Regions from separate parts of the Aminobacter sp. P9b genome, predicted to be linked through region 3. Evidence: predicted binding sites of a transcription regulator. Region 3 holds the regulator's gene; each other region holds the start of a gene.

Region 1 (6,976 bases), 1.7 Mb from region 3:
TTGCCGAGCACGGCGACCCGGTCGCATACCGAAAACAGGCTGTCGAGATCGTGCGTCACCATGTAGACGGTCAGGCCCATCGTATCGCGCATCTTGGCGACCAGCTCGTCGAACTCGGCGGCACCGATGGGATCGAGACCGGATGTCGGCTCGTCGAGAAAGACGATATCGGGGTCCAGTGCCAGAGCCCGCGCCAGTGCGGCGCGTTTGATCATGCCGCCGGAAAGCTCGGACGGATATTTGCTCGCGGCATCCGGCGGCAGGCCGACCAGCTCGACCTTCAGCATGGCAAGCTCATTCATCAGCTTTCTCGGCAGGTCGAGATATTCGCGCATCGGCACCTGGACGTTCTCAAGCACGGTCAGCGCCGAAAACAGCGCGCCGTGCTGGAACAACACGCCGAGCCGCATGTCGATCCTGAGCCGTTCTTCCTCGCTCGCGGTCTCGAGATCGACGCCGAACAGATTGATCGTGCCGGAGCGCTTGCGGATCAGGCCGAGTATGGTCCGCAACAGCACCGATTTGCCCGAACCGGACGCACCGACGAAGCCGAGGATTTCGCCGCGTTTGATGTCCAGGTCGAGCTTGTCGAGGATCACCTTCTCTTCGAAGGCAACCGTCAGGTCCCGCACCGACAGCAAGACCTCGCCCCGGCCATTCAGGCTCTGGCCTTCCGATTGAATGGTCTTTGTCCGGCTGGCCATGTCAGAAATTGATCGCTGCGTAGAACATGGCGAACAGGCCATCGAGGATGATGACGACGAAGATGGCCTTGACCACCGACGCGGTGACGTGGCGCCCGAGCGATTCCGCACTGCCGCCGACTTTCATGCCTTCGACGGAAGCGATGGTGCCGATGATGATGGCCATGAACGGCGCCTTGATCAAACCGGCAAATATAGTGCTGAGGTCGATCGCCACCCGCAGGCGGTCGATGAAGGCTGCCGGCGGAATGTCCGAGTAGAACCATGCGGTGGCCATGCCGCCGCCAAGGGCCGCGAAATTGGCAAGGATCGAAAGGCACGGCAGCGCAATCACCAGCGCCACCAATCGTGGAAACACCAGCACGCCGATTGGGTTGAGGCCGATGACGGTCAGCGCATCGACCTCCTCGCGCATCTTCATCGAGCCGATTTCCGCAGTGATCGCGCTGCCCGAGCGGCCGGCGATCATGATCGCCGTCATCAGCACGCCGAGTTCGCGCAGCACCAGCACGCCGATCAGGTCGACGACGAAGATATCGGCGCCGAAATAGCTGAGCTGGAACGCGCCCTGCTGGGCGACGATGGCGCCGACGATGCCCGACATCAGCAGCACGACCGGGATCGCGCCGACGCCCATGCGGTCGATCTGGCTGAAGATGGCCGCAGGGTTGACGGCATGACCGCGCCCGAGCTTCATCTGGGCGCCGCGGATGGTCGCGCCCAGGATGTTCATCGAGGACAGGAAATCGTCGCGCATCTCGTAGACACGCCGGCCCATCGCCTCGAGCATGCGGATAAGAATGTTGGGCTGGACCTCAGCAGCCGAATCGCCGTCGCGCCGCACGGCCTCGCCAACGGCATCGAGCAGGACGTTGGCCGCTTCGCTGCGGCCTTCCATCTTGACCTCGACACCTCTTTTCTCGTTGGCGAAAACCAGCCTGTCGATGACCCAGGCGCCGGCGGTGTCCATCTTTTCGATGCCGGACAGATCAAGCGCCAATGCTACAAATCCCTTGCGGGCTTCGAGCGTGCGCATTTCGGCGTCGACAAGGGCTACGGTGCGGGTGGTCCAGATGCCGGTGAAGACGCAAGCGAGCACGCCTTCGCGCTCCGCCACAGCAACCTGCGGTCGGTGATCTCGGCCGTCGGCTGCCCCGCCGCTTGCTTCCCGTTTGCCGATGGTCAACATGGCACCCTACTTAACGTGTCGGCTGCTGCCTGTCGATTTTCGTAACCCTGACAAGCAGTTGAACGGAGCAGATTTTCATGGTGCGTGTCCTTTCGGTCGAAGATGAGCGCTTCCCCATCGCCGGAACGTTCACGATCTCGCGTGGTTCCAAGACCGAAGCCGAGGTCTTCACCTGCACAATCGCCGAATCAGGCTTCATCGGCCGGGGCGAATGCGTGCCCTACAAGCGCTATGGCGAGACCATGGCAAGCGTCCGCGAGGCAATCGAGCAGGCACGGCGGGCGGTCGAGGAAGGCGCCTCTCGCACCGATCTGCTCGGCCTGATGCAGGCAGGTGCCGCCCGCAACACCATCGACTGTGCCCTATGGGACCTCGAGGCAAAGACGAGCGGCATCGCTGTTGCCTCAAGGCTCGGCCTGGCGTCGCCCCGCGCACTTGAGACCGCGTACACGCTTTCCCTCGGCGAGCCCGACGCGATGGCAGCACAGGCACGAGCCAACGCCATGCGCCCGTTGCTCAAGGTCAAGATCGGCGGCGACGGCGACATTGCCCGCATCCGCGCGGTGACCGAAGCCGCACCTCAAAGCCGCATCATCCTCGACGCCAACGAAGGCTGGACGGACGCCAACATCGCCGAAAACCTGGCTGCAGCCGCGGAATTGGGCATCGCGCTGATCGAACAGCCGCTGCCCGCCGGTGCTGACCAGATCCTGGCCCGAATTGCGCATCCTGTACCGATCTGCGCCGACGAAAGCGTCCATAGTGCTGGAGATCTCGACAGGCTCGAGGGCCTCTATGACGCCGTCAACATCAAGCTCGACAAGTCGGGCGGCCTGACGGCGGCGCTCGAACTGCGCGACCGGGCCCGTACACTCGGTTTCCAGGTGATGGTCGGCTGCATGGTTGGCACCTCGCTCGCCATGGCGCCGGCCGTGCTGCTTGCCCAGGATGCCGATTTCGTCGATCTCGATGGCGCGCTGCTGCTGGCGCGCGACCGCTCGCCGGGGCTTATCTACGAGGGCTCAATGGTGTCTCCGCCCCGGTCCGCGCTCTGGGGCTGAGCGCGAAGCCAGCACCACTAGGACGATGGCGCAAGCCGCTACGCCGGCCATGAAAAAGAAGCCATTGACGCCAAAGCGCTCGTAGAGCGGACCGGAAAGCAGCGTCACGATCGCCATCGACATGCCGTTGGTGAAGTAGGCGACGCCTTGTGCCGCACCGGTGCGCTCTTCGGGAACCGTTTCGGCGATCAGCTTCTGCACACCGATCAGCACCAGGGCGGTCGATACGGCGTGCAAGGTCTGGACTGCAAAGAAGCCCGGCACGCCAAGTCCGAGCGGCCAGATCAGGGGATATGCAACCCAGCGGACGATCGCGCCGGCGCCGGCAAGTACGAGCACCAGCGCCGTCGATCTGGAACCGAACAGCCGGGTGAAGAACATGAACATGACGATCTCTGCCGCCACCCCCCAGCTCCACAGCAATCCGACGATGGTTTCGTTGATGCCGAGGGATTTCCAGTAGATCGACACGAAACCGTAGAGAAAGCCGTGACTGCCGATGATGACGCCGGTGCCGCCGGCCATCAGCAGAAAATAGCGGTTTAAGAGCTTCGGCGCCTGCTGCATGTCGGTTGCCGACAGCGGGGAAGCCCGCCTCGGCCTGCCCAGGCGAGGCGTGATGAACGACATCAGGAAGCAGCCGAGCAGTCCGATCGAAATGATTGCCGGAACCGCATCGGCGCCTGTCCATGACAGGATGAACCCTGCGCCCAGGCTGCCGGCGAGAAAGGCGATCGAGCCCCAGATACGCATCGCCGCATAATCGGAGCCGTAGCGGCGAACGCCAGACAGCGCCAGCGAATCGGCGATCGGCGAATGTGGCGTCCAGACCACCGCAAGCGCCAGCGAGACGGCCAGGACGATGAGATAGGCCGGCTCGAGGAAATAGCCGAGCGAAAGCAACAGCGCTGAAGCGGCAAGGAAGATGAAGACGTTGGCGCGGTCCTTGGCCCGGTCGGCCATCGCCGCGATCAACGGGGTGGTGATGACGCGCAGGAACATCGGCGCCGAAAGGATGATGGCGATCTGTTCGGGATCGAACCCCTTGGCTTCGAGCCAGAGCGGGAAATACGGCAGGTGCACGCCCATCGGCACGAACAGGGCCGCGAAAAGCAGCGATATGCGCAGCTCGAAGCGCTGCGGCTTGACCTGCTGTTCTGGCGTGAGAGGCGGAAGTGTCATGGCAGGTATGCGGTCCGGGTGCAGACCCGAACCTAGCAAGCCTCACCGATTTGCCTGATCCAATACCATGGCTATCCGGGAGGCGAAAGCGGCCCGGTTCGCCATGCCGCCCTGGGGTTGGGCCACGCCGATTGGTCCTTGCCGGCCAAGCCGCGTTGTCGTTCGGGCATCCGCAGGGCGATCATGGACGCCGAGACGCCACGCCCGCTCGGGGACCGATTGCGTTGGCTCGATCATGGGCGCATGGCCTGGCCCTTCCCGCCGGTTGCGGGAAGCATGTCTTGAATGACACATGTGTGTTGTTCCGTTCAGGCAGCCTTGTCGACGCGCTGGTCGACGACCATCGGCACGAAGGGCTCGTTCACCAACTGCCCTGCCAGCACATGCGGCCAGCGCAGGATGACGAAGGTGCCGTCGAAATTCTCGGCAACGGCCGTGCAGTTTTCCACCCAGTCGCCAGTGTTGATGTACTGGATGCCGTCGAAATTCTCGATCGCCGGGTGGTGAATGTGGCCGCAGATGACGCCATCGACCTCGGAACGCCTGGCCTCTTCGGTCAGCACGTCCTGGAAGGCGCCGATGAAGTTCACCGCCTTCTTGACCTTGACCTTGGCCCAGGACGAGAACGACCAGTAGGGCATGCCGAAAGTGCGGCGGAAGCGCGCCACGAGCCGGTTCGTCGCCATGGCCGCGTCGTAGGCGAAGTCGCCGAGATAGGCGAGCCAGCGCGCATTCTGCACCACGGCATCGAACTGGTCGCCATGGATCACCAGGAAGCGCTTGCCATCGGCGGCTTCATGGATGGCGCGGTCGGCGACGACGATGCCGCCGAAATGCACGCCCTGGAACATGCGGGCGAACTCGTCATGGTTGCCGGCGATGTAGGTGATAGCAGTGCCCTTGCGTGCCTGGCGCAGCAGTTTCTGCACCACATCGTTGTGGGTCTGCGGCCAATGCCAGGAGCGGCGCAGGCGCCAGCCATCGACGATGTCGCCGACCAGGAAGATGGACTCCGCTTCGTGATGTCGCAGGAAGTCGATCAGATAGTCGGCCTTCGCACCCTTCGAGCCCAGATGGACATCGGAGATGAAGAGCGTTCGGAAACTGCGTGTGCTGGTGCCTGACATGGCATTTCACCCGTTGCTGTCGCGCTGGCTATGCCCAGATTCATGCAACAGACGTATGACGGTTGCAGTCGCCTGCCGGCAGTCCTAGGGTGGCGCATCACCTACAGGAGACGGACTCATGGATCTCGGCATACGGGGCAAGAAGGCTATCGTCTGCGCGTCAAGCCGCGGACTCGGCAAGGGATGCGCCATCACATTGGCCGAAGCGGGATGCGAACTCTTCCTCAACGGCCGCGATGCAGGCGCGCTCAGCCGCACCGCGACGGAAATCCGCCAGCGCTTCGGCGTGACCGTCACCGAAATCGCCGGCGACGTGTCCGACCCCGAGGTGCAGAAGGCGCTGCTCGCCGCCTGCCCGTCTCCCGACATCCTGGTCAACAACAATGGCGGCCCGCCCTATCGCGATTTTCGCGAACTCGACCGCGCAAAGATCCTCGAAGGCGTGACCAACAACATGGTCACGCCGATCGAACTGATCAAAGCGGTGATCGACGGCATGGCCGAACGCGGTTTCGGCCGTATCGTCAACATCACCTCGCTTTCGGTCTACACGCCGATTCCCGGCCTCGACCTTTCCTCGGGCGCACGCGCCGGCCTCACGGCATTCCTGGCAGGCGTGGCGCGCACCGTGGCGAACCGCAACGTCACCATCAACAACATGTTGCCGGGCAAGCTCGACACCGACCGCCTGCGCGGCCCGCACGAACCGGGCAGCGTCGAGGATCCTGTTCAGGGGGCCGCACGCCGCGCCCGGCTGAGCGCCGAAGTGCCGGCCGGCAGGCTTGGCACGCCGGAAGAATTCGGCCAGATTTGCGCCTTCCTGTGCTCGGTTCACGCCGGATACATGACCGGCCAGAACATTCCCGTCGACGGCGGACTGTATGTCAGCTCGTTCTGACCCCCGGAGAAGCTGACTCAGCATCTCAACACCTGGCGCCAAGCCGCTGGAATGATTTCCGTTCCGGCGCTTGAAAGTACTTCAACGCCGTTTTGGCATTGACACCTCGAAATATGCGGCCGTCGTGCTAAGAACGGCCTTTGATGCGGATTCTAAAGGAGTTAGAGATGGCCGGGGACAACAAGAAGAAGGAAGCGCTCTCCGATCTCGATCAGGCCGCGCTCTTTTTCCACAAGCACCCCGTCCCGGGAAAGCTCGAAATCCAGGCGACCAAGCCGCTCGGCAACCAGCGCGATCTGGCGCTTGCCTACTCCCCCGGCGTCGCAGCACCGTGCCTTGCCATCAGGGACGACCCCGAGACCGCCGCCGACTACACCGGCCGCGCCAATCTGGTGGCCGTCATCTCCAACGGCACGGCGGTCCTCGGCCTTGGCAATATCGGCCCGCTGGCGTCGAAGCCGGTGATGGAGGGCAAGGCCGTCCTGTTCAAGAAATTTGCCGGCATCGACGTCTTCGACATCGAGATCGACGCGCCCGAGATCGACCAGATGGTCAACACCATCTCGGCGCTCGAGCCGACCTTCGGCGGCATCAACCTCGAGGACATCAAGGCACCCGAATGCTTCGACGTCGAGGAACGCCTGAAAGCGAAGATGCGCATTCCGGTCTTCCACGACGACCAACACGGCACGGCAATCATCGTTGCAGCGGCGGTGCTCAACGGCCTGGAACTCGCCGGCAAGAAGATCGAGGACGTCAAGATCGTGACGTCAGGCGCAGGTGCAGCCGCCCTCGCCTGTCTCAACCTGCTGGTG
Region 2 (6,976 bases), 2.0 Mb from region 3:
CCATAGTGCAGCGTGGCGTTGTTGAGCGCGTGGGCCGAAGTCACGGGCACCGCCCCCGGCATGTTGGCGACGCAGTAATGGATGATGCCGTCGACCTCGTAGGTCGGGTCGGCATGGGTGGTCGCATGCGAGGTCTCGAAGCAGCCACCCTGGTCGATGGCGACATCGACGAGGACAGCACCCTTCTTCATGCCCGACAGCATCTCGCGGCTGACCAGCTTTGGCGCGGCGGCACCGGGAATGAGCACCGCACCAATGATGAGATCGGCCGAGAAGCACTCTTCCTCGAGCGCTTCGACCGTCGAATAGCGCGTGTGGACACGTCCGCCGAAAATGTCGTCGAGCTGGCGCAGGCGCGGGATCGATCGGTCGATGATGCTGACGTCGGCGCCGAGACCGGCGGCCATGCGCGCGGCATGAAGGCCGACCACGCCCCCGCCGATGACCGCGACCTTGCCCGGAAGCACACCGGGCACGCCTCCGAGCAGCACGCCGCGACCGCCATAGGCTTTTTGCAGCGCTGTCGCTCCCGCCTGGATCGCCAGTCGCCCGGCGACTTCCGACATCGGCGCCAGCAGCGGCAGGCCGCCGCGCTCGTCGGTGACCGTTTCATAGGCAACCGCAGTCACGCCGGAGGCCATCAGGCCTTTGGTCTGATCCGGATCCGGAGCGAGGTGGAGATAGGTGTAGAGGATCTGGCTGTCGCGCAGTTGCACCCATTCATGCGGCTGCGGCTCCTTGACCTTGACGATCATGTCGGAGCGCGTGAACACTTCCTCGGCGGTCTTGGCGATCTGGGCGCCTGCGGCGCGGTAGGCATTGTCGTCGGCGCCGATGCCTGCACCGGCGCCGGTCTCGACCAGCACTTCGTGGCCGTGAGCGACATACTCACGTACCGAGCCGGGAGTGAGCCCGACGCGGTACTCGTGGTTTTTGATTTCCTTCGGACAACCTACGCGCATTTTATGCTCCTCCGCAGCCGTTTCGGCCATTGTTCTTTATTGACGAAGTCAATCACGAATCGTTCCGAATATGTTTGCGAAATGAGTTGCGCGTAAAGGTTGAGATCGATAATCCTTGCATAAATAGGCATCATTCTCGAAGGAAATTCGAAAAATGCCGTTGGACAGGATCGATATCGCCATTCTGGATGCCTTGCAGAAGGATGGGCGCCTGCCCAATGCTGCGCTTGCCGAGAAGGTCGGCCTCTCGCAATCCGCCTGTTCCCGTCGCCTCGATAACCTCGAAAAGTCGGGCGTCATCGCTGGTTATCACGCGCGGCTTTCCAACACGGCCCTCGGTCACCAGATGACGGTGATCGTGCATATCTCGCTGTCCGGGCAGTTCGAAAAGACGCTGTCCGACTTCGAGGTGGCGGTGAAGCGCTGCCCCAATATCCTGTCCTGCCATCTGATGTCGGGCGAATACGACTACATCCTGCGCATCGCTGCCCGCGACCTGCCGGACTATGAACGTATTCACAAGGAATGGCTCTCGGCGATGCCGCACGTCACCAAGATCAACTCGTCCTTCGCCCTGCGCGAGATCGTCGACCGCACCGTCATGGGCATCCGGCCGGACCTGGCCTGACGGGTTGGAGCGGCAGTCGGCCGAAGCGCTGGCATCCGCTGGCTCAATCCATTTCCCGAAGCTTGTCGCGGGGCTGTCACGCGACTCGGCTGGACTCGGGCGAATTTTGGCGCAAGATTTGATCTTTCGGACGCCGGCTAAATACTGTCAGTTCATTTCCCTGGAGAATGAAAATGTCCAACATGCTTCACCCCATATCTCGCCGTTCCTTTCTCGCGGGTTCCGCCGCGGCGAGTGCGCTTGTGATGCTGCATCCGTTCTCGGCGCGCGCGCAGGCCAACCAGGCGCATTTGCGCATCATGGAAACCACCGATCTGCACGTCCACGTGTTTCCCTACGACTACTACGCCGACAAGCCAAACGACACGATGGGCGTCGCCCGCACCGCATCGATCATCGATGCCATCCGCGCCGAAGCCAGCAACTCGATCCTGGTCGACAATGGCGACTTCCTGCAGGGCAATCCGATGGGCGACTATATGGCCTATCAGCGCGGCATGAAGGATGGCGACGTCCATCCCATCATCAAGGCGATGAATGCGCTGGGCTATGATTGCTCGACACTCGGCAACCACGAGTTCAATTACGGCCTCGACTACATGTTCAAGGTGCTGGCCGGAGCGAACTTCCCCGTCGTCTGCGCCAACCTGACCAAGGGCCAACTCGCCGCCGATGCCGCCAAGGACGAGCTGTTCCTCAAGCCTTACGTGATCCTGGACAAGAAGGTGAAGGACGGCTCCGGCGCCGAGCACCCGATACGCATCGGCCTGATCGGCTTCGTGCCGCCGCAGGTGATGACCTGGGATTCCCGGCATCTCAACGGCAAGGCGATGACCCGCGACATCGTCAAGGCGGCCGAGGCCTGGGTGCCGCAGATGAAGGAGGAGGGGGCCGAGATCATCGTGGCGCTTTCGCATTCCGGCATGGGCACGCCGCAAGCCGGGGAAAACCTCGAAAATGCCTCGATCCTGCTCGCCGGCGTCGATGGTATCGATGCCATCGTCACCGGCCATAGCCACCTCGATTTCCCCGGGCCGAAGTTCGACGGCGTCGAGGGGCTCGACAATGCCAAGGGCACGATCAACGGCAAGCCCGGCGTTATGGGCGGCTTCTGGGGCTCGCATCTCGGCCTGATCGACCTGCTGATCGAGCGCGATGGCAACGCCTGGAAGGTCGTGAGCTCGACCAGCGAGGCGCGCCCGATCGCCAAGCGCGTCGACAAGAAGATGGTGCCGACCGTCGAGAGCAATGCGGAGGTGGAGGCTGCGGCCAAGGAAGAGCATGAGGCGACGCTCGCCTATGTGCGGACGCCGGTTGGCAAGACCTCGGCGCCCCTATACTCCTACTTTGCTCTCGTCGCCGACGATCCTTCGGTGCAGATCGTGAGCCAGGCGCAAGTCTGGTACATCAAGGACATGCTGAAGGAGACCGAGCACAAGGACCTGCCGGTGCTGTCGGCGGCGGCACCCTTCAAATCGGGCGGGCGAGGCGGGCCGGATTATTACACCGACGTGCCGGTGGGCGACGTGGCGATCAAGAACGTCGCCGACCTCTATCTCTACCCCAACACCGTGCAGGCGGTGTCGATCACCGGCGCCCAGGTCAAGGAATGGCTGGAGATGTCGGCTGGTATCTTCAATCAGGTCACGCCAGGCAAGGCCGACCAGGTACTGATCAATCTCGACTTCCCGTCCTACAATTTCGACGTCATCGACGGTGTGACTTACAAGATCGACCTGGCGCAGCCGCCCAAATACGACCCCAAGGGGGCTGTCCTAAATGCCGCTTCGAACCGCATCGTCGACCTGATGTTTGATGGCCAGCCGATTGATCCGGCTGCAAAATTCGTCGTCGCCTCGAACAATTACCGGGCCGGCGGCGGCGGCAATTTCCCTGAGATCAACGCGTCGAAGCTGGTGTTCGAGGCGCCCGACACCAACCGCGACGTGATCGTGCGCTACATTGTCGAGCAGGGCACGATCAACCCGTCGGCCGATTCCAACTGGTCGTTCGCGCCTGTCGAAGGGGCATCGGTAATCTTCGAGACCGGACCCAAGGCCAAGGATCACCTCGCAGAGGTCAAGGCGGTCAAGATCGAGCCGGCAGGCGAGGGCGCGGACGGCTTTGCCAAGTACCGCATCACGCTTTGAGATTTGGCGGATGGGAGGGCGGCTGGAGCTATCCAGCTGCCCTTGTTTTTGTGAATTCAGAGCGCCCGCCGTTGGAGGGCTGGAGCGATCATGTCGAGCGCGTCGGTCGAGATGCCGCCGGAATAGCCCGCGGGTAGTGCGTCGATCAACTCGGGGTCGTTCATGCCTTCCGAGAAGCCGCTGCCATAATAGGGCGCGATGAGGAAGACTTCGGTGCCGCTCGCTGCCATCCGGTCCAGGAACCGGGTCGGCCAGCCCCACAACCATGGTGCAAAGTTCGCCGGCAACAGCATTGCCCCGTTGCGGCAATTGTCAGGCACGTAGCCACTCCAGCCAAGCGCCTGATAGCGAATCAGGCAGCGCTTCAGGGACTCCTTCGACAGCGTCCTGACGTCTGGCAAGGCCTGCTTGACCGCCTGCACCGGCCGGTCGCCGCCAAGGACCGACAGGTCGTCCTGGCGGCTGGGCGGCAAGGTTGCGATGAATGCCGCGAGCCGTTCGCCCTCCCTGGGATCGTTGCTCTTGACGTTGATGTGGAAGCGCTTGTCCGGAAACTCGTTCAGAACCTCCTCGAGCGTCGGCATCAGGCCGACGCCCTGACCGCGAAAGGGATAAGTCTTGCCACCGTCTGCCGTGTAGCCGTAGCCGACGTCGAGCTTCTTGAGGTCGGCCATCGAATGCGACCGCGTCTCGCCTGCACCCTCAGTGCGGCAGTCCACGGTCCAATCGTGGAACACCGCGAACTTGCCGTCGGTCGTTGGGTGGATGTCGAACTCGAGCACATCGGCGCCACGCTCGAATGCCGCCTTCATCGAACGGAGGGTGTTTTCGAGATAATCGTGCCGCGGCGGACGGATACGCTCGGCGGTGCACGTGTCGCCGGTGAGCCCGGTGCGATCATACTCTTGCGTCAGCCCGCGATGAGCCAGGATAGTCGGCTCTCCCGCCGGCCGTCCCGAAAGCAGGGACGTATTGTTGAGATAGACTGCTCCGGCAATCGCCAAACCAACGAGAAGGAAAATGTTGCGCTTGCGCATGTCTTGATTCGCTCCCGAGACCCAACTCGAGAAGCTATTCAGTAGAAAGATCCGGCGTTTTCGCGACCAAACCGTGACGCCAGTGCGCCTGAACCGGATCGATCCGTGTCGCCGCCAGTTCCTGCTGAGCGGTCAGGCCTTGTAGACCACCTGCCTGACGTCGATGTACTCGGCACGGAATCCGGCTTCGCAATAATGGAGATAAAACTCCCAGAGCTTCTTGAACCGCTCGTCGAAGCCGAGAGGCACGATGCGCTCCCAGGACGACCAGAAGCGGCCACGCCATTCGGCAAGTGTCCGGGCATAATCCTGCGGAAAGACGCGCTCGCGCAGATAGTCGAGCCCGTGCTCGGCCCCCAGCGACTTCAACAGCGTCGGTGTCGGCAGCATGCCACCGGGAAAGACGTAGCGCTGGATGAAATCGGGCCGCTTGCGGTAGAGCGGATAAGCCGCCTCGTTGATGGTGATGATCTGCAGCCCAGCGGTGCCGCCCGATGGCAGGCACTGCTTCATCTTGGCGAAGAAGGCAGGCCAGTATTTTTCGCCGACCGCCTCGAACATCTCGATCGAGGCGATACGGTCGTAGGCGCCGGTTTCGTCGCGATAGTCCTGCAGCTTGAAGTCGACCTTGTCGGCCAGTCCGGCATCGTGGATGCGCTTGCTGGCGAAGTCGAATTGCTCGCTGCTGATTGTCAGGCCTGTCACCCTGCATCCGATTTCGCGCGCTGCAAACTCGGCAAAGCCGCCCCAGCCGCTGCCGATCTCGAGCACGTGGTCGTTGGGGCCGATGCCCGTGTCGCGTGCCAGTGCCCGATATTTTTCGGTCTGCGCGCCGGCCAGATCGTTGGCACCTGTGGCGTAGAGGCCCGAGGAATAGGTCATCGTTGGGTCGAGCCACTGGCTGTAGAAGGCATTGCCGAGGTCGTAGTGGGCGGAAATGTTGCGTTTCGAGCCGGTGCGGGTGTTCTCGTTGAGCCAGTGCCGTATCCGCTGGATGGTCGTGAGCAGCCAGTTGGTGCCGCCGGCAACACCTTCTCCCGCCTCTGTGTTGACCACGAACAGTTCCAGGAAGCTGGTGACGTCCGGGCTCTCCCAATCACCGTCCATGTAGGATTCGGCGACACCGATCGTGCCGCCGCTGAAGGCCCGTGCCGGCAGGTTCCAGTTGTGCAGCACGATCTCGGCTTCCGGTCCGGGTGCCTTGCCGCCAATCAGGATGGCGCGGCCGTCAGGCATCCTCACCGTGAGCGTGCCGCGTGGCAGATGCAGGGCGGCCGACAGTGCCATGCGTACCCGCGCCGGCAGGCCACGCGCTACATCCCTGATATTGCCTTCGTGGAGCCGCGTTACTCCACGCTCGATTGATTCGTCCGGTATCCTCTGGGCCATCTCGACGTCCCAAGCTCTGCTGCCCGTGCCGGCGTCTTCGGGCTCGTGTCCAGGCGTGTCCGTTGGGCGCGTTGCCGGTCGCGCCCCCCGCTTGGCATTGCGGTAGACTTGACCTGCTTCCGCCAAGACTTTCGCGCGCCACGGTAAATTCCCGCCGTGATCTTCACCGCCAAAAGCGCGAACTTCAAGTGACATCTGGCAAGCGCTTATGTGCCAGCGGAGGAAGACGTCCGACGAGGACTGACAGGTCCAGGTGCTGCCGGAAACTTGCGTATTAGCGCGGCCTAACGCTTCACGACGGATTGAGGGCGAACTATCATCATTCCGGAGGCTGCTGAGCCTCGGGGAGGGCACACGATGCGCTATATGATCGTGATAATGTGCGGCGCCTTGTTCCTGGTCTGGGACGTTTTCTACAACCACGGCAACGCGATCGGCACGACTGTGACGGAGGTGCACCGTGTGGTGCGGATGGTCACCGGCTGAGCATCGCTACGCGAATCGCCATGAGGCCCTGTCCGTCTGCGTTGTTTTGCGGTCCGCAACACTTTGCCGGATTGACGCCGGTCGAAAGCCGACCCAAAAGGCGCCAGCAAAGCAGCAGAAGGAATTGTCGCTTGATCCGGCACATCGTGTTCTTCAGTGCGCGGCAGAAACAGGACGTCGAGACGATCCGCGAGGAGTTGTCGGCGCTCGGCGAAATTCCGCATTCCACCGTTTTCGAAGTGACGGTCAATACAAAGGTCGATCCGCTTTGTGACGAGATCGACATCGTCGTTTATGCAGAGTTCGCCGACCAGGCGGCACTTG
Region 3 (6,976 bases):
AGCGTGTCGACCTTGCCCTGGAAGACGTAGAGGGCCCGTGCTCCCAGCGGATTTTCGAGGCCGGGCGGCATGCCGCCACGGTCGGCGCCCCACTGGGCGAGATTTGGCTGACGCGCGATCATCTCGTCGGGCGGCGTCCATTTCGGCCATTCCTGTTTCCAGCCGATGCGGCCCCTTCCCGCCCAGGTGAAGCCAGCCCGGCCGAGCCCGACGCCGTAGCGCATGGCCTTGCCGTCCGGCTGGACGAGGTAGAGGTAGAAATTGTCCGTGTCGACGACCAGCGTTCCGACCGGTTCCTCGGTGACATAGTCGACCTGCCGCCGGTAATAGCGGCTCGGCACCTTGGTCAGGTCGATCGCGGCAATGGGGAACTTCTCGTTCGGCAGCGGGCCGTACATCGCAAGGGCATTGCTGTCGACGACCGGCGGCGCCTTCTTGACCGGCGCACTTGCGGCCGGCACGGCCGCTTGTTGGGTGCTGACGCAGCCGGACACCGCAAGGGTCCCCAGCCCGGCTACGCCGGCGAGAAAACGCCGGCGGCTCAATGCCGAGCCACCTCCGGGCATCGGCGCGGCGCCCGCGGCATTCGTTTCAAAAGTGTTCCTAGGCATTGGCAGTCTCCTGGCACCATTTCCTGTATTTCGGGTGACACGCGGTCGTGGAGGTCGATGACCGGTCGTTGACCATGCGCATGCAGCCGCTCGGCACCGATCCGCCGACCGGTGACGGCTCGTGCGTGCGGGCGCACGTCATCTAGCTGTTGCCACGAGCAAAGCACGCGGGCTCCTTGCGGGCTGGCGGGAATGCCAGCCGGCGGCGTCGCTACGGCGGACGCGCTCGGGCCTGGCCCAAGCGCAAGAGTTTCTCGGGAAGATCGTCCGTCTCCTCATCGCAACTGATTTCGGACGGCCTCGTCGGTGCGAGGGCCGAACGGTCAAAAATCAGGCAGCGATCGGAGGTCGAAGAAACGATGCGCTCGCCACGCGACGCGGCATGGGATCTGGGAGCCGCTTGCGAAGCGTCGTGTGGGTCGGCGCGGCAAGCTCGTCATGGACCTGCCAGGCAGGGCAGTCGCCCAGGCAGTGCGTGCTGGTGCTGTGCTCGTCGGACGTCTCGCCGGTGCAGCGATCCAGGGAAGGCAAGCACCCATCGGGCGCGGCGATAACTTCCGCCTGCCCGGTTGTCACCGGCTGCGCGCCAGTGCTCATGCCTGCGGCCTCTGCCCGATCGAGGGGCAGTCCGTAAAGCATGGTGATCAGCACCAGAACAATGGCCGAGACAACGTTGCGCACAAGGCGCCAGCTAGCATGAAAATGGACAATTTTTGGTATCGATGACATCACGAAATCGTCATCGCAGGCCATTTAATCTACCGTTGCTGAAGAAGTTATCCATCAGCGACATGGATCATTAGTTGTTCCTGCAGAAAAACCATCCCGCCGCCAGAAGGTTTGCTTGCATCGGCATCGACACCAAAGCATCGCGACGCAGGCGAGCTGTCATGATCGAGTGCCAATTGCGCGGCCGCGCCGCCACCCTGGCGGAGCACAAATCGACGACGCGCCTACCAACCCGATCTGCTGCAGGCCGCAGCTTGCCTAGGCCCGCTTGCGGCCAGAACGAAACAACGGACGTCGACCGCTAATCCTCGCGGATGGCGTAGCCGGCACCGCGGATCGTGCGGATGACGTCGGGCATGCGGCCGTTGTTGACTGCCTTGCGCAGGCGCCCGACATGCACGTCGACGGTGCGCTCGTCGATATAGATCGTCTCGCCCCAGACATTGTCGAGCAGCTGGCTGCGCGAGAACACCCTGCCCGGATGCCGCATCATGAATTCGAGCAGGCGGAACTCGGTCGGCCCGAGCTTGATCTCGCTCTTCTTGCGGTAGACCCGGTGCGACTCGCGGTCGAGCATGATGTCGCCGACCTTGAGGATGGACGACAGCACCTCGGGCTTGGCCCGGCGCAGCAGCGCCTTGACCCGCGCCATGAACTCGGGCGTCGAGAACGGCTTGACCAGATAGTCGTCCGCACCGGTCGAAAGCCCGCGCACCCGGTCGCTCTCTTCGCCGCGCGCCGTCAGCATGATGATCGGCAGGCGCTCGGTGTCGGGCCGCATCCTCAGCCGGCGGCACAGCTCGATGCCGGAAAGTGCCGGCACCATCCAGTCGAGCACCAGCAGATCGGGCACGTTTTCCTGGAGCCTGATCTCGGCTTCGTCGCCACGCGTGACGACTTCGACCTGATAACCTTCGGATTCGAGATTGTAGCGAAGCAGCACGCCCAGCGGCTCTTCGTCCTCGACGACCATGACCTTGGGAGCGATCATCGGCTGTGCCTTTTCTTGGCGCATGACCCCGATCGGATCATGCGCGGATTAACTTGCCGCAGCGCCCCCGCGCCCCGCACATGCAGCGCTGAAGTGTTCAGGCAGACACTGCCGTCGTGGTCTCGTCGACCTTCGGGCGGTTGAGCGGCAATTGCGTGCCGGTGACCACGAAATAGGCGTTCTCGGCGACGTTGGTGACATGGTCGCCGATGCGCTCGAGGTTCTTGGCACAGAACAGCAGATGCGTGCATGCGGTGATGTTGCGCGGATCTTCCATCATGTAGGTCAGGAGCTCGCGGAACACGGCCGTGTACTGGATGTCGATCTTCTGGTCGTCGTTGCGCAGTTCCTTCAGGCCTTCGGCCTGGCGCGCGACATAGAGATCGACCACGCCGCGGACCTGGCCGAGCACCAGCTGCGCCATCGCGTCGATGGAGTGCGAAAGGTTGCGCGGCGTCGGCGACTGGCCGACGGCACCGACACGCTTGGCGATGTTCTTGGCCAGGTCGCCGATGCGCTCGAGATCGCCGGCCATGCGGATGGCGCCGACCACGGCGCGCAAATCCTGCGCCATCGGCTGGCGCTTGGCGATCAGCGTGATCGCGCTGTTGTCGAGCTCGCGCTGCTTGGCGTCCATGATCGTGTCGTCGGCGACGACGTTCTGCGCCAGCGCCTGGTCGGACGAAAGCAGCGCGCGGATCGCACCTGCCACCATCGCGCCGGCCAGGTCGCCCATGTCGCGGATGACCTGGTCGACGTGTTTGAGTTCTTCGTCGAAGGACCGGACTGTGTGCTCGCCCATGATGTGTTCCTCGTCTGATGCTGGTCGGAGCCGATATCGCTCAGCCGAAACGGCCGGTGATGTAGTCCTGCGTCCGCTTGTCGTCGGGATTGGTGAACATCTTGTCGGTCGGGCCTTCCTCGACCAGATAGCCGAGATGGAACATCGCCGTGCGCTGCGACACGCGCGCAGCCTGCTGCATAGAGTGCGTCACGATGACGATGGTGTAGTTCTCGCGCAGCTCGTCGATCAGCTCCTCCACCTTGGCGGTGGCGATCGGGTCGAGCGCCGAGCACGGCTCGTCCATCAGGATCACTTCTGGCGCAACCGCGATGGCGCGCGCGATGCACAGGCGCTGCTGCTGGCCGCCCGACAGGCCGGTGCCCGGCTCGTTGAGACGGTCCTTGGCTTCGTTCCAGAGCGCTGCCTTCTGCAGGCTCTTCTCGACGATCTCGTCAAGCTCGGCTTTGTTCTTGGCGAGGCCGTGGATGCGCGGGCCGTAGGCGACGTTCTCGTAGATCGACTTGGGGAACGGGTTCGGCTTCTGGAACACCATGCCGACACGGGCGCGCAGCTCGACGACGTCGATCTTGGGATCGTAGATGTCTTCGTTGTCGAGCGTGATCTTGCCGCCGACACGGGCGCTGTCGATGGTGTCGTTCATGCGGTTGAGGCAGCGCAGGAAAGTCGACTTGCCGCAGCCCGAAGGGCCGATCAGCGCCGTCACCTGGTTCTGGCGGACATCGAGATTGACCCCGAACAGCGCCTGCTTGTCGCCATAGTGCACGGTGACCTGGTCGCCACGCATCTTGATGGGTTCATTGGGTCTGTTCATCTCGGCATTCACCGCGTCTTCGAGGGATTTCTCGGTCATGATGTTCATAGCAGGATGCTCCTTGTCCATGCCCTACCAGCGGCGCTCGAAGCGGCGGCGGAGGACGATGGCGACGATGTTCATGGCCATGAGGAAGATCAGAAGGATGATGATGGCGCCCGACATGCGCTCGACGAAGGCGCGCTCGGCCTCGTTCGCCCACATGTAGATCTGCACCGGCAAGGCCGTCGCCGGGTCGAAAGGCGTCTTGGGATAATCGGCGACGAACGCGACCATGCCGATCAGAAGCAGCGGCGCCGTCTCGCCGAGAGCACGCGCCAGGCCGATGATCGTGCCGGTCAGGATGCCGGGAGCGGCCAGCGGCAGGATGTGCTGGAACACCATCTGCATCTTCGACGCGCCGAGACCAAGCGCAGCCGACCGGATCGACGGCGGCACTGCGGCGAGTGCGGCACGCGTTGCGATGATGATGGTCGGCAGCGTCATCAGCGTCAGCACCAGTCCGCCGACGAACGAGGCCGAGCGCGGCAGGCCGAGGAAATTGATGAACACCGCCAGGCCGAGCAGGCCGAAGACGATCGACGGCACGGCGGCGAGGTTGTTGATGTTGACCTCGATCAGGTCGGTGAAGCGGCTCTTCTTGGCGAATTCCTCGAGATAGATCGAGGCGGCGACACCGATCGGCAATGCCAGCAAAAGCACGATCACCATCATGTAGATCGAGCCGATCAGGGCGACGCCGACGCCCGAGGTCTCGGGCCGGCTCGACGCGCCGTAGCTGAACAGCCCGGTATTGAAGTGCTCGGCCATCACGCCTTCGGCCTTGAGCTTGTTCATCCACTCGACCTGCTGGTCAGACACCTTGCGGCGGCTTTCCGGCACGTTGAGGTCGATCTGGCCCTTGTAGGCCGAGTCGAGATTGGCAGCCGCAAGGATGTCCACGTCCCGGGTCGTGCCGATGACCGACGGATCGGCCGCAACGATGGCCCTGAGCTGGACGCGCGAACCGTCCGACAGGAAGCCCTTGAGCTTGCGCACGGTGGCGCGGTCGCTCGGATCGATGCCGAGTTTTTCGATCAGCGCGGCCTCGGCGAGCTTGGGATAGTTCGCCGTGACCAGCACGTTCGGATCGGTCGCCCGCTTGTTGGACGGGTCGATGATCTTTTCGTCGAAATGGATCGGCAGCGTCACCGTCGTCTGCCAAAAGGCGGTGTAGCCCTTGGAGACGATCGAGGTCAGCATGACCCCAAGGAACGCCAGGCCGACCGCAATCGCCAGCACGCCATAGAGGCGGAAGCGGCGTTCGGCGGCGTAGCGTTTCTTGATGCCGATGTCGCGGCGCGGACGAGCCGCGGACGAGGCAAGCGTGTCGAGCGAAATATCGGTCATTCGTACTGCTCCCGGTACTTCCGGACGATGTAAAGCGCGACGATGTTCATCACCAGCGTCAGCGCGAAAAGCGTGATGCCGAGCGCGAAGGCGACAAGCGTCTGCGGCGTGTTGAACTCGAGGTCGCCGGTCAGCTGGTTGACGATCTTGACGGTGATGGTGGTCATCGCCTCGAACGGGTTGAGCGTCAAGTTAGCCGCGACGCCGGCTGCCAGCACCACGATCATCGTTTCGCCGATGGCGCGCGAGGCGGTCAGCAGGATGGCACCGACGATGCCCGGCAGCGCGGCTGGGAGGATGACGCGCTTGATCGTTTCCGAGCGCGTGGCGCCGAGTCCGAGCGAGCCGTCGCGCATGGCGCGCGGCACGGCGGTGATGATGTCGTCGGAGAGCGAGGAGACGACCGGGATCAGCATCACGCCCATCACCAGGCCGGCGGTCAGGATCGACTGCGCCTGGATGAACGGTGTGCCGCCGGCAAGTGCCGCGCTGATGTCGCGCAGGAAGGGTCCGAGCGTGACGAGGGCGAAGATACCGTAGACGATGGTCGGAATGCCGGCGAGCAGCTCGAGCGCCGGCTTGACCACCGCACGCACCTTGGGCGCCGCATATTCCGACATGTAGACCGCCGACATCAGGCCGATCGGCACGGCGACCAGCAGCGCCACGAAGGCAATGTAGAGCGTGCCGGCCAGCAGCGGGATCAGGCCGAACTGGCCTTCCGCGCCACCGGAGCCGGCGGCCGCGAAACGCGGATCCCACACCGTGCCGAAGAAGAAATTGGTCAGCGGGATCTTTTCGAAGAACGCGATCGTCTGGAACAGCATCGACAGCACGATGCCGATGGTCGTCAGGATGGCCAGCGTCGAGGCGCCGAGCAGGCTCCACAGCATCACCTTCTCGACATGGTTGCGTGCCCTGCCGCGCGGGGTGATGCGGCTGAGGCCGTAGACCGATCCGAGCAGGGCAAGCCCGATCGAAACGACCGCGACGATCATGTCGAGACGATCGGAGACGCGGTTGGCGTCTGCGGCGATCGGGATCATGTAGTCCTGGGTATCGGGCGCCAGCGCCACGCCCTTTGCGGCGAGCATCGGCTGCAGTTCGGCAAAAGTCTGGGGCAATGCGGCAAGCGTCTGGCTGTCGAGCCGGCGCATGCCGCTGGCAAGGCTCTTGACCAGGCCCGCCGCGAGATCTTCATGCGCCACCGTGCCGTCGGCGATATCGGCAGGCAGGGCCGCATGGATATGGCTGTTGAGATAGGCGCTCGCGCCGATATCCCAGGCCGCGAGAAACAGGACGGCCGGAATGACGCCTGTCAGGAACGCCCACCAGCCGTGATAATGCGCCCGCGAGTGCGGCTTGACCGTTCCGTCGTCCTGCGCGCGCGCCCTTTGCCGGCCGATCACGAATGCGATCAGCCCGATTGCGAGTACGATGGCGAAGACGAGCAGGAAAGACATGGGCCGGCCTCGGTGAATTCGGTTCTTTGTGCCGAACGGGACAGTCGGCGAAACATTCCACGGGGCGACGGATCTTTCCGCCGCCCCGTGGCAGTTCGAAGATTACATGGTCTTGCCGGCGGTGAACGCCTCGCGCTGGGCAGCGCGTTCCGCGTCCGGAGCGGCAACCAGGCCGTA

What was found. Region 3 encodes PhoB, which activates phosphate uptake and scavenging genes when phosphate is short. Its sites were predicted from a motif close to TGTCATNNANCTGTCAT; they were not measured.
Region 1: WHT83_RS17495 (UDP-2,3-diacylglucosamine diphosphatase) is a predicted target of PhoB. The motif match lies at 5,308-5,324, and genes of this name have one in related genera.
Region 2: WHT83_RS15740 (bifunctional 2',3'-cyclic-nucleotide 2'-phosphodiesterase/3'-nucleotidase) is a predicted target of PhoB. The motif match lies at 1,654-1,670, and genes of this name have one in related genera.

The regions. Positions count from the first base shown of each region.
Region 1 covers NZ_CP150082.1:3,552,771-3,559,746, forward strand. The annotation lists gene WHT83_RS17475 (ABC transporter ATP-binding protein) at 1-704, opposite strand, end outside; gene WHT83_RS17480 (ABC transporter permease) at 706-1,893, opposite strand; gene dgcA (N-acetyl-D-Glu racemase DgcA) at 1,971-2,954, shown strand; gene WHT83_RS17490 (MFS transporter) at 2,916-4,136, opposite strand; gene WHT83_RS17495 (UDP-2,3-diacylglucosamine diphosphatase) at 4,445-5,263, opposite strand; gene WHT83_RS17500 (SDR family oxidoreductase) at 5,382-6,161, shown strand; gene WHT83_RS17505 (NADP-dependent malic enzyme) at 6,329-6,976, shown strand, end outside.
Region 2 covers NZ_CP150082.1:3,185,572-3,192,547, forward strand. The annotation lists gene ald (alanine dehydrogenase) at 1-962, opposite strand, end outside; gene WHT83_RS15735 (Lrp/AsnC family transcriptional regulator) at 1,117-1,590, shown strand; gene WHT83_RS15740 (bifunctional 2',3'-cyclic-nucleotide 2'-phosphodiesterase/3'-nucleotidase) at 1,764-3,740, shown strand; gene WHT83_RS15745 (glycerophosphodiester phosphodiesterase family protein) at 3,797-4,777, opposite strand; gene WHT83_RS15750 (class I SAM-dependent methyltransferase) at 4,910-6,166, opposite strand; gene WHT83_RS15755 (hypothetical protein) at 6,524-6,652, shown strand; gene WHT83_RS15760 (Dabb family protein) at 6,784-6,976, shown strand, end outside.
Region 3 covers NZ_CP150082.1:268,204-275,179, forward strand. The annotation lists gene WHT83_RS01330 (L,D-transpeptidase) at 1-611, opposite strand, end outside; gene WHT83_RS01335 (hypothetical protein) at 942-1,364, opposite strand; gene phoB (phosphate regulon transcriptional regulator PhoB) at 1,642-2,331, opposite strand; gene phoU (phosphate signaling complex protein PhoU) at 2,429-3,133, opposite strand; gene pstB (phosphate ABC transporter ATP-binding protein PstB) at 3,174-3,995, opposite strand; gene pstA (phosphate ABC transporter permease PstA) at 4,020-5,336, opposite strand; gene pstC (phosphate ABC transporter permease subunit PstC) at 5,333-6,799, opposite strand; gene WHT83_RS01365 (PstS family phosphate ABC transporter substrate-binding protein) at 6,902-6,976, opposite strand, start outside.